Regions from separate parts of the Cellulomonas sp. CW35 genome, predicted to be linked through region 2. Evidence: riboswitches for the same ligand, from Rfam matches in the RefSeq annotation. Region 2 holds a riboswitch; the other holds the start of a gene.

Region 1 (4,674 bases), 1.7 Mb from region 2:
GCGCACCGCCTCCGGCCAGCCGTCGCGCGCGGGCCGCAGCGCCGCGACCGCGGCCGACAGCGAGCACCCCGTGCCGTGCGTGCTCGTCGAGGCGACGCGCTGCGCCGCGACCTCGACGACCGCACCGTCCGGGCCGACGAGCGCGTCCGGGCTCGTCGGCCCGCCCAGGTGCCCGCCCTTGAGCAGGACCGTGGTCCCCGACCCGCGGGAGAGGCGGGTCGCCTGGTCGAGCGCCTGCGCCCACGACTGCGCGCGCGGCTCGTCGACGAGCACCGCCAGCTCGGGCAGGTTGGGCGTCACGAGGTCCGCGCGGCCCACGAGCTCGCGCACGGCGATCTCGGCCTCCGGGTCGAGGAGCCGGTCCCCGCTGGTCGCGACCATCACCGGGTCGAGCACGACGACGGGCGAACGCCCCGCGGCACGCTGCCGGTCCAGCCACGCCGTCACCTCGTGCGCGACCTGCGGCGTGGCGAGCATGCCGATCTTCACCGAGTCGACCGTGACGTCGTCGCTGACGGCCTCGAGCTGCGCACGCAGGAACTCCGGCTCGGGGACGTGGACCGCGCGCACGCCGCGGGTGTTCTGCGCGACGAGCGCCGTCACGACCGCCATGCCGTACGCCCCGTGCGCGGCGAACGACTTGAGGTCCGCCTGGATCCCGGCGCCGCCCGTCGGGTCGGTGCCGGCGATGGACAGCGCGCGCACGCGCGACGGGCTCACCGCGCACCCGCCGGCGTCGCCACCGTGCCGCTCGCCGACCGCCGCCACGCGGCGACGAGCTCCGCGGCCGCGGCGGACGGGTCGGGCGCGGAGCACACCGCCGAGACCACCGCGAGCCCGTGGGCGCCGGCCGTCCGCACGGCGTCGACGTCACGCGCGTCGAGCCCGCCGATCGCCACGACCGGCAGCCGGGTGCTCGCGACCGCCGCGGCGAGACCGTCGAGGCCGAGCGCGACGTCGGCGTCGGGCTTGGTCGGCGTCAGCCGCACCGGCCCGCTCCCGACGTAGTCGACCAGGTCGGCCGGGACCGCGCGCACGTCGTGCGGTCGTGCCGCCGAGACGCCCACGACCGCGTCGGGGCCGAGCAACGCACGCGCGTCGGAGGCCTCCAGGTCCCGCTGGCCGACGTGCACACCGTCCACGACCGCACCGCGGGCGCGTGCCGCGAGCACCACGTCCACGCGGTCGTCGACGACGAGCAGCGCGGGTCCGGCGGTGCGCACGGCCTCCGCCACCGCGGTCGTGAGCGCGACCAGGTCGCGCACCCCCGCGCGCGTCGCACGCACCTGCACCACGCCGACGCCCGCGCGCACCGCCGCCGCCGCGACGCCGGCGGGGGCGCGGCCGGCCGCCGCGCACACGTCCGCGTCGAGCACGAGGTACGGACCGCCCGGGAACGGGGGGCGCCGCGACGCACCCGCCGCGCCGGTCACGCGGGTGCCCCGACGGGCGCGGTCGCGGCCCTGGGCGCGCCGATGCGCGCGGGCTCCACGACCAGCCGGTCACCCAGCCCGACGACGTGCTCGGGCCGCAGCCCGTACAGCTCGTCGAGCAGCGCGACCTGGAACGAGCCCGGACCGCGCGCGACCGACGCGGCGCGCTCCGCCGCGAGCCCGAGAACCAGCGAGGAGCCGACCGCCGCGGTGAGCGGGTCGGTGACCGCGGCGAACGCCGCCGCGAGCGCGCCGAGCGCGCACCCTGCGCCGGTGATCGCCGTCAGCAGGGGGTCCCCCGCCGACACGCGCACGGCGACGTCACCCGCGACGACGAGGTCGACCGCGCCCGACACCGCGACCGCGCCGCCCGTCGCGTGCGCGAGGCGGACCGCGGCCTCGCGCGCGTCCTCGACGGCGTCGCACGCGTCGACGCCCCGTCCCGACGACGTGAGCCCCGCGAGGCCCAGGACCTCGCTGGCGTTGCCGCGCACCACCGCGGGCCGCGCACCCAGGAGCTGCTCGGCGAGCCGCGTGCGGACCGACAGCACCCCGACGGCCACGGGGTCGAGCACCCACGGCACGCCGGCGCGCCGCGCCGTGGTCACCGCGGGCTCGAGGCACGCGCGCAGGTCGGGACCGGGCGTGCCGAGGTTTGCCAGGACCGCGCCCGCGACGGCCGCGAGCTGCTCGGCCTCGCCCGGGACCGCGGTCATGGCGGGCGAGGCGCCCACCGCGAGCAGCGCGTTGGCGACGAGGTTCGTCGTCACCTCGTTGGTGAGGCACTGCACGAGCGGCGTGCGTGCCCGGACCGCCGCGAGCGCCTGCGCCGCGTCGGCGGCGAGCCTGCCGGGGCTCAGGGGCGGGGCGCCGCCGGGTTCGTCGGCGCGCTCGTCGGCGCGCTCGTCGGCGGGAGGGCAGGGTGGGACGGCAGACGTCATGGAGATGACATCCCTTCGCTAGTACGAACTAGATCAGGTTCGGCGGGTGTGATCTCAGCCCTGCGTGCAGGGCACCCCGTGTCAGTGCGGCCAGGCTAGCCCGCGCGCACCGCCGCCGTCCGCCCCCCGTCCGCCCACCGGACGGCGCGTCGGCAGGCGCGTCGACGACGACCACCGGGCGAGCCGACCGGCCGGTGGGCCGCACGGGTGGGCATGCGCGAGGAGCGCCCGACCGTGGTGGTCGGACGCCCCTCGAGCGTGCTGGCTGCCGCGTCCCTCGGGTCAGCGGCGGCCGTGCCCCCCGTGCTTCACGACGAGCGTCCGGACCGCGGACACCGAGGCGTACGAGTCGTCGCCCTGGTACTTGGCCCGGACCGTCACGTCACGGGTCACCGCCGGCAGCCGGAACGTCGCCTTCCCCTTCTGGAGCGTCGCGACGAGCGGACGGCCGCCGGCCTCGAGCGTCACCTTGCCGGTCGGCGAGGGGGCACCGGCCACCCCGGCGACCGTGACCGCGATGGTCGGACGCGTGCCACGGGTGACGGTCCACGACGCGGTCGACAGCGCGATCGTCGGCGTCGCCCTGGTGACGGTGAGCCGCACGGGCGCGGAGGTCGAGGCGGTCAGGTCCGCCGAGCCGCCGTACACCGCGGTGAGCGTGTGCGTGCCGCGCGCGAGCGTGCGCGGGAGCACGACCGTCGCGGTCGCCGTCGCGCCCGACCCCGTGAGCGTGCCCGCCCCGAGGACCCTCGCGCCCTCGCGGACCTGGACCACGCCGGTGGGAGCGCCCCCGGTCGACGTGACCGTCACGGTCGCGGTGACCGTGCCGCCGAACGACACGGTCGTCCGGTCGAGGGACAGCGTGGTCGTCGACGTCGCCTTCGCGACCGTCACGGACAACGAGCCCTCGGACCCCTCCCATGCCTCGTCGACCGGGACGAGCACCGCCCGCAGGGCGTGCGTACCCCCGCCCAGCCGGACGTCGAGGCTCGCCCGGCCGAGCTTCACCGGGACGGTCCCGAGCCAGGTGCTCCCGTCGACGAACGTCACCGTGCCGGTCACACCCGCGGGCGTCACGGTCGCGACGAGCGTCTGCGTCGCGCCCGCGACCGGGTCGCCGGTCATCGTGAGCGTCGTGGTGGTCGGCCCGGACGACGCCGGCTCGACCGTGAGCCGCAGGTGGACCGTGGTGCCGCTGGGGCTCGCGACGAGCGTGAGCTCGTGCTCCCCCGCCGCCGTGCCCGCGGGCACGACCGCGGACACCGTGGCCGCGCCGCCGGTGACCGTCGCCGTGCCGATCGACTCACCGTCGAGCCGCACGTCCAGGCTCGTGTTGCGCGGCGAGCCGAGGCTCGTGAGGTCCAGGTGCGACACCTCGAACCCGAGCGTGCCGCCCGCCTCGACCGACTCGGGTGCGTCGCTCACGGCCACGGCGTGCCGCGCGAAGTCGGGCGACAGGCCGGGGTGCGCCCGCAGGTACGCGATCCACGCGTCCCGGTCGACCAGACCCGAGTCACGCGTGTCGCTGCCCTGCGTGAACACCCGGAAGTTGTCGCCGCCCGTCGCGAGGAACGAGAACGTCCCCACGCGGTAGTCGGCTTCCGCGTCCAGCGGCTCGCCGTCGATCGTCACCGACGTGATGCGGCTGCCCTCCGGCAGGCTCGCGTCGTACGTGTACGACACGTTGTCGGAGAGCCCGAGCTGCAGGTATGGCCGGCTCGGCACGTTGCCCGCGGCGTCACGCTGCCACTGCTGCTCGAGCATCGTGCGGACCTGCGCACCCGTGAGCGTCGTCGTCCAGAGGTTGTTGACGAACGGCAGAACGGCGTTCGCCTCGGCGTACGTCACCACACCGTCCGTCGTCTCGGCGCCCGAGCGTGCGTACAGCAGCTCGTTGCGCAGCCCGCCCGGGTTGACGACGCCGATGTCGGCGCCGCCCAACCGGTCCTCCGCGAGGGTGTCGCGCAGCGCGTTCGCCACCAGGTTCCCGAGCGTCGACTCGCTCGCGCGGTCGTCGCGACCCGTCGTCGGCAGCGGGCCGGAGCCTGTGTAGACGCCGTCCACGTACGAGCCGCCGGAGTACGCCGTCGTGATGTCCGCCGTGACCGAGCCGACCGGCTCGCTGCCGACCTCGTTCGCGTACGCGACCGCCGCGTCGACGATCGTCTTGACCTCGGCCACCCGCGGGAAGGCCGCGACCAGGTCGGCGTCCGCCGTCGTCGTGCGCGCCACGTTCGCCTCGGTGTGCGCGAGGACCTCGTCGGTCGCCCGGTCGTACGTGAGGACGACCTTGCCCACGA
Region 2 (4,674 bases):
GCACGAACGGCACGGTGACGAGCGCGCGCACCGCGGCGCGGCCCGCGAACCGCCGCCGGTACAGCACGTACGCACCGGGCACGCCGAGCAGCACGCTGACGGTCGTGGCGAGGCCGGCCTGCGCGAGCGTCTGCCCGATGATCCGCCACGTGCGAGGACGCGCGAACACGTCCGCGAACCCCGACAGGTCGAGCCGCCCGTCGCTCACGAACCCCCGTCCGGCCATGACGGCGACGGGGTAGGCGAAGAAGACGACGAGGAACGCGAGCGGCACGAGGACCGCGACGGTCCAGGCCGCGCCCCGACCGAGCCCCGCTCCCCGCACGCGCACGCGGGCCGTCGGGCGCGCGGGCCCGACGGTCGGTGCGTCGCGCACGGGGCGCGGGAGCTCGGTCGTCGCGGTCATGTCAGCCGATCACGGTCTGCGACCACGTCGAGAGCCACACGTCGCGGTTCGCGGCGATGTCGCCCGGTGCGACCTCGAACGGGTGCTCGGCCAGCGGCGCCCACAGCGTCCACTGCGCGGGCAGCACGACCTGCGAGCTCACGGGGTACATGTACATCGAGCCGGGGATGTCGACCTGCACCTCGTAGGACAGCAGGTAGTCGAGCAGCGCGCGCGCACCCGCGGGGTTCTCGGCGCCCGCGAGCACGCCCGCGTACTCGACCTGCCGGAAGCACGTGTCGAGCAGCGCCGAGGTCGTCGGCTCGTCGCCGCCCTCGGGGACGGTCGACGGCGGCGACGACGCGTAGGACAGCACGATGGGCCGCGGCCCGCCGCCGCCCCCGCCGGAGAAGTCCGTGAAGTACGCGTCGGACCAGCCGTCGGCGACCTTGAGCCCGTTGTCGACGAGCGCCTGCCAGTACTGCGGCCACTCGTCACCCTTGGCGCCGATGGTCGCGAGCAGGAAGGCGAACCCGGGTGAGGAGGTCACCGCGTTGGGGACGACGAGCAGGTCCTCGTACGCGGGCTTCGTGAGGTCGTCGAGCGTCGTCGGCGGCTGCAGGTCGTGCTTCGCGAACCACTGCTCGTCGACGTTGAGGCACACGTCGCCGAAGTCGACCGCGGTGAGCGCGCCCGCGTCGTCGCCCTCGACCGCGAAGCCGATCGCGTCGTCCGCAGCGTCGCCCTGCGACCGGTACGGCTCGAGCACGCCCTCGGTGAGGGCGCGGGACGCGAACGCGTTGTCGATCCCGTACACGAGGTCACCCAGCGGCGCGTCCTTGGTGAGGACGAGCTGGTTGACGAGCGCGCCGGCGTCGCCGGGCTGGACCACCTGGACCTCGACGCCCGTGGCGTCGGTGAACTTCTCGAGCAGGCCGTCGGACAGCGCGAACGAGTCGTGCGTCACGAGGGTGACGGTGCCGCCGAGCTCGGCGGACGGGTCGGCGCCGGCCGTCCCCGTCGTGCCCGCGGTGGGGGTGCTGCCCGGCCGCGTGCTCTCGTCCGCGATCGCGCAGCCCGCGAGGACGAGCGCGGGGACCAGCAGGCCGCCGAGCAGCGCGGCCGTGCGGCGGGTGGGTCGGGATGCGCGGGTGCCGCGCACCGTCGGACCGGTCATGCGTTCTGCCTCCTGGCGTCGTCTGCGAGGAGGGGTCCACCACCTCGTCGCACCGAGGACCCCGGCACGACGAGGCGGAGGTGAGAAGTCCCGACTCCCTACGCCGGTATCACCCGGATCAGGTTCGAGGGTCTGCGGCTGTCCCGCACTCTCAGCGCCCTGGTGTCAGCCCGGCGCTCCCCTGTCGTTCAGGGGTCGATGCTACCCGCGCCCGGACGCCGAGCGGCGCGCGCGGACCGCCCGTGGGCGGTAGCGTCGGCGTCCATGGCAGGCAAGCCCTCGACCCCCGTCCTCGCGAAGCTCGTCGGACTCGCCGCGGCCGCCGCGGCGGCGTGGGCGGCGAACCAGGTGATCGCCCAGTCCTGGCAGGCCGCGCGCGGCCACAAGCCGCCGAAGGCGGAGGACCCGGGCGACTCGCAGCTCGCGGAGATCCTCGTGGCCGCGGCGCTGTCCGGTGCGGCGGTCGCGGTCGCTCGTGCGCTCGCGACGCGCGGCACGGCGCGCTTCGCGGTGAAGACCGACATCACCGACTGAGCCGGCCCCCGTCCCGTCGCCCGGCGCCCCGGCGTCAGGGGTGCAGGTCGGGCGCCTGCGTGATGCCGAAGACGTCCCGCAGCGCGCGCCGCGCCGCGAACCAGCCGCCGAGCCCGTGCACGCCGGGTCCGGGCGGGGTCGAGGCCGAGCACAGGTACACGCCGTCGAGCCCGACGGCGTACGGGTCGAGCCGCGGGGTGGGCCGCGCGACCATCTGCCACATGGTGACCGCGCCGGACGCGATGTCCCCGCCGACGTAGTTCGCGTTGTGGCCGGACATCCGCGCGGCGGGGACGCACCGGCTCGCGACGACGAGGTCGCGGAACCCGGGCGCGTACCGCTCGACGTGCGCGGTGACCGCCTCGGTCACGTCGACGTCCGACCCGGCGGGCACGTGCGCGTACGTCCACAGGGGACGCAGGCCGTCGACGACGCGCGTCTCGTCGACCACCGCGGGGTCGCTCAGCAACGTCATGGGCCGCTCGGGGTGCTGCCCGCGCGCGACCTGCGCCTCGGCGTCGGCCATCTCCCGGCGCGTCCCACCCAGGTGCACGGTGCCCGCGAGCGCGACCTCGGGGTCCGTCCACGGCACCGGCCCGGAGAGCACGAAGTCGACCTTGCTGGCGCCGTCGCCGTACCGGAACGCGCTCAGCGCCCGCCGCGCGCGAGCGGGCAGCTCGTCGCCCAGCACCTCGACGACCGTGCGCGGCGTCGTGTCGAACAGGTAGGCGTGCGCGCCCGGCAGGTCGGCCGCGGTGCGCACCGGGTGGTCCGTGAGGACCTGACCACCGTGCGCCTCGAGGTCGGCGCGCAGCGCGTCGGTGATGGCGCGCGAGCCGCCGCGCGGGATGGACCAGCCGGACCCGGCGTGCGCGAGCGACGCGAGCAGCAGCGCGGTCCCGGCCGCGGCGAGCGACGGCAGCGGGGTGCTCGCGTGCGCCGCGACACCCGTGAGCAGCGCGGGTGCGAGGTCCCCGGAGAACCGCCGGTCCCACGCACGGGTGCCCTGCTCGAGCACGGCGAACCCGAACGCCGCCGCGCTCGGCACGCCGCCGGGGAGCAGGCCGGGCGGGACCGAGCGCTTGTCACCGAGCGCGAGCCGCACCACGTGCGGCCAGTGCTCCGACAGCCGCCCGACGAGCGCACGCCACGCGGGCCCGTCCTCGCCGAGCGCCTCCACCGTGCGGTCCAGGTCGCGGTACGCGAGGCCCGACCGCCCGCCGGGCAGGGGCTGCGCGTACGAGACCTCGGGGGTCAGGAGCTCGACGCCGCGCGCGGCCAGGTCGAAACCGCGGAAGAACGGCGACGCCCACGCCATCGCCTGCACCGCCGAGCACACGTCGTGCACCACGCCCGGCGCGAGGCCCAGGTCGAGCGTGCGCGCACCGCCGCCCGCGTCGGGCTGCGCCTCGAGCACCGTGACCTGGAGCCCGGCGCGCGCGCACGTGACCGCGGCCGCGAGGCCGTTGGGTCCGGCGCCCACGACGACGACCTCGGTGTGACCCTCGCCGCGCCCGCGCACCTGCGACCCCTCGCCTCGCCCGTCCAGGAACCCCGCCATCCAACCACCACGGCGCGACCCGCGAGCGGTGGGCGTGCGCGAGGGCGAGCGCGTGGGCGCGCGAGCGGCGCGCGAGGTCGAGGCGCGAAAGCCGCCCGTCCGGTGCGCGGCGTCTGGCAGAGTTCGTCCCGTCGGCCGAGGGGGCGGACGGTGACGTGCGGGGGGACGGGTTGAGCGGGGCGGCGGACGGCGTGGGCCGGGAGCCCACCGCGGCGACGGTGCGGGAGGACCTGCACGAGGACCTGCGCGAGGACGCGCGGGCACGGCGCCGCGCCCGAGCGGTCACGTGGACCGTGCTGGGCGTCATCGCGCTGGGTGCGCTGGTGGAGGCCGAGGCGTGGCCGGTGACCGCGTTCCGCCTGTTCAGCACGGTGCGAACCGCGGACGGCGCGTCGCTGCGGCTCGTCGTGACGGGGACGGACGGCGTGCGCGTGACCGTCCCGATGCCGGCCGACGCGCCGCTCGCGGCGACGTCCCACCAGCTCGCCGAGCTGCGCGACCTGCCCACGGGCGCCCGCCGCGAGAAGGTCGTCGCGTGGCTGCGCCTCGCGGGTCTCGACCCCGCGGCGTTCACCTCGGCGGCGGTCGAGCGGACCGCGTGGACCATGGACGGCGAGACGCGTGAACGGCACGAGCACGGGCCGACGACGGTGCTCGCGCAGGTGACGCTGTGAGCGTCTCGGCGCCGGAGCGCCGTCCAGCCGTGCGCAGCCGTGACGGCCGCGTGCGCGCGCTCGTCGGGACGCTCGACGCCCGGCTGACCGCGCCCGGGCCGGGCTACCGGCTCCGCGAGGTCCACACGCTCGTCGCGCTCGTGATCGGGCTGCGTCTCGTCGCGCGCGACTGGGCCGCGATCGCCGAGCGGCCGGCCGCGCTGACCGACGGCCTGACGCTCGTGTCGTGGCTGCCGGCGGCGCTGCCCGCGTGGCTACCCGTGACGCTCGCGGTGCTCGGCACGGCGGGGGTCGCGCTGGTGCTCGCGCGGCGCCGCGCGCACGCCGGGTTCGTGCTCGCGTG

The links. A riboswitch is a leader RNA that binds a small molecule or an ion and turns the genes downstream of it on or off. The one in region 2 is predicted to bind thiamine pyrophosphate.
Region 1: it holds a riboswitch for thiamine pyrophosphate, as region 2 does, so the genes downstream of both, thiM (hydroxyethylthiazole kinase) here and ACT17Q_RS00750 (thiamine ABC transporter substrate-binding protein) in region 2, are expected to answer to the same signal.

The regions. Positions count from the first base shown of each region.
Region 1 is NZ_CP199000.1:2,064,120-2,068,793, forward strand. It holds gene thiD (bifunctional hydroxymethylpyrimidine kinase/phosphomethylpyrimidine kinase) at 1-720, opposite strand, end outside; gene thiE (thiamine phosphate synthase) at 717-1,433, opposite strand; gene thiM (hydroxyethylthiazole kinase) at 1,430-2,374, opposite strand; TPP riboswitch at 2,368-2,463, opposite strand; gene ACT17Q_RS09480 (ExeM/NucH family extracellular endonuclease) at 2,657-4,674, opposite strand, start outside.
Region 2 is NZ_CP199000.1:170,025-174,698, reverse strand. It holds gene ACT17Q_RS00755 (ABC transporter permease) at 1-406, opposite strand, end outside; gene ACT17Q_RS00750 (thiamine ABC transporter substrate-binding protein) at 408-1,562, opposite strand; TPP riboswitch at 1,641-1,755, opposite strand; gene ACT17Q_RS00745 (DUF4235 domain-containing protein) at 1,827-2,096, shown strand; gene ACT17Q_RS00740 (phytoene desaturase family protein) at 2,131-3,657, opposite strand; gene ACT17Q_RS00735 (hypothetical protein) at 3,813-4,331, shown strand; gene ACT17Q_RS00730 (hypothetical protein) at 4,328-4,674, shown strand, end outside.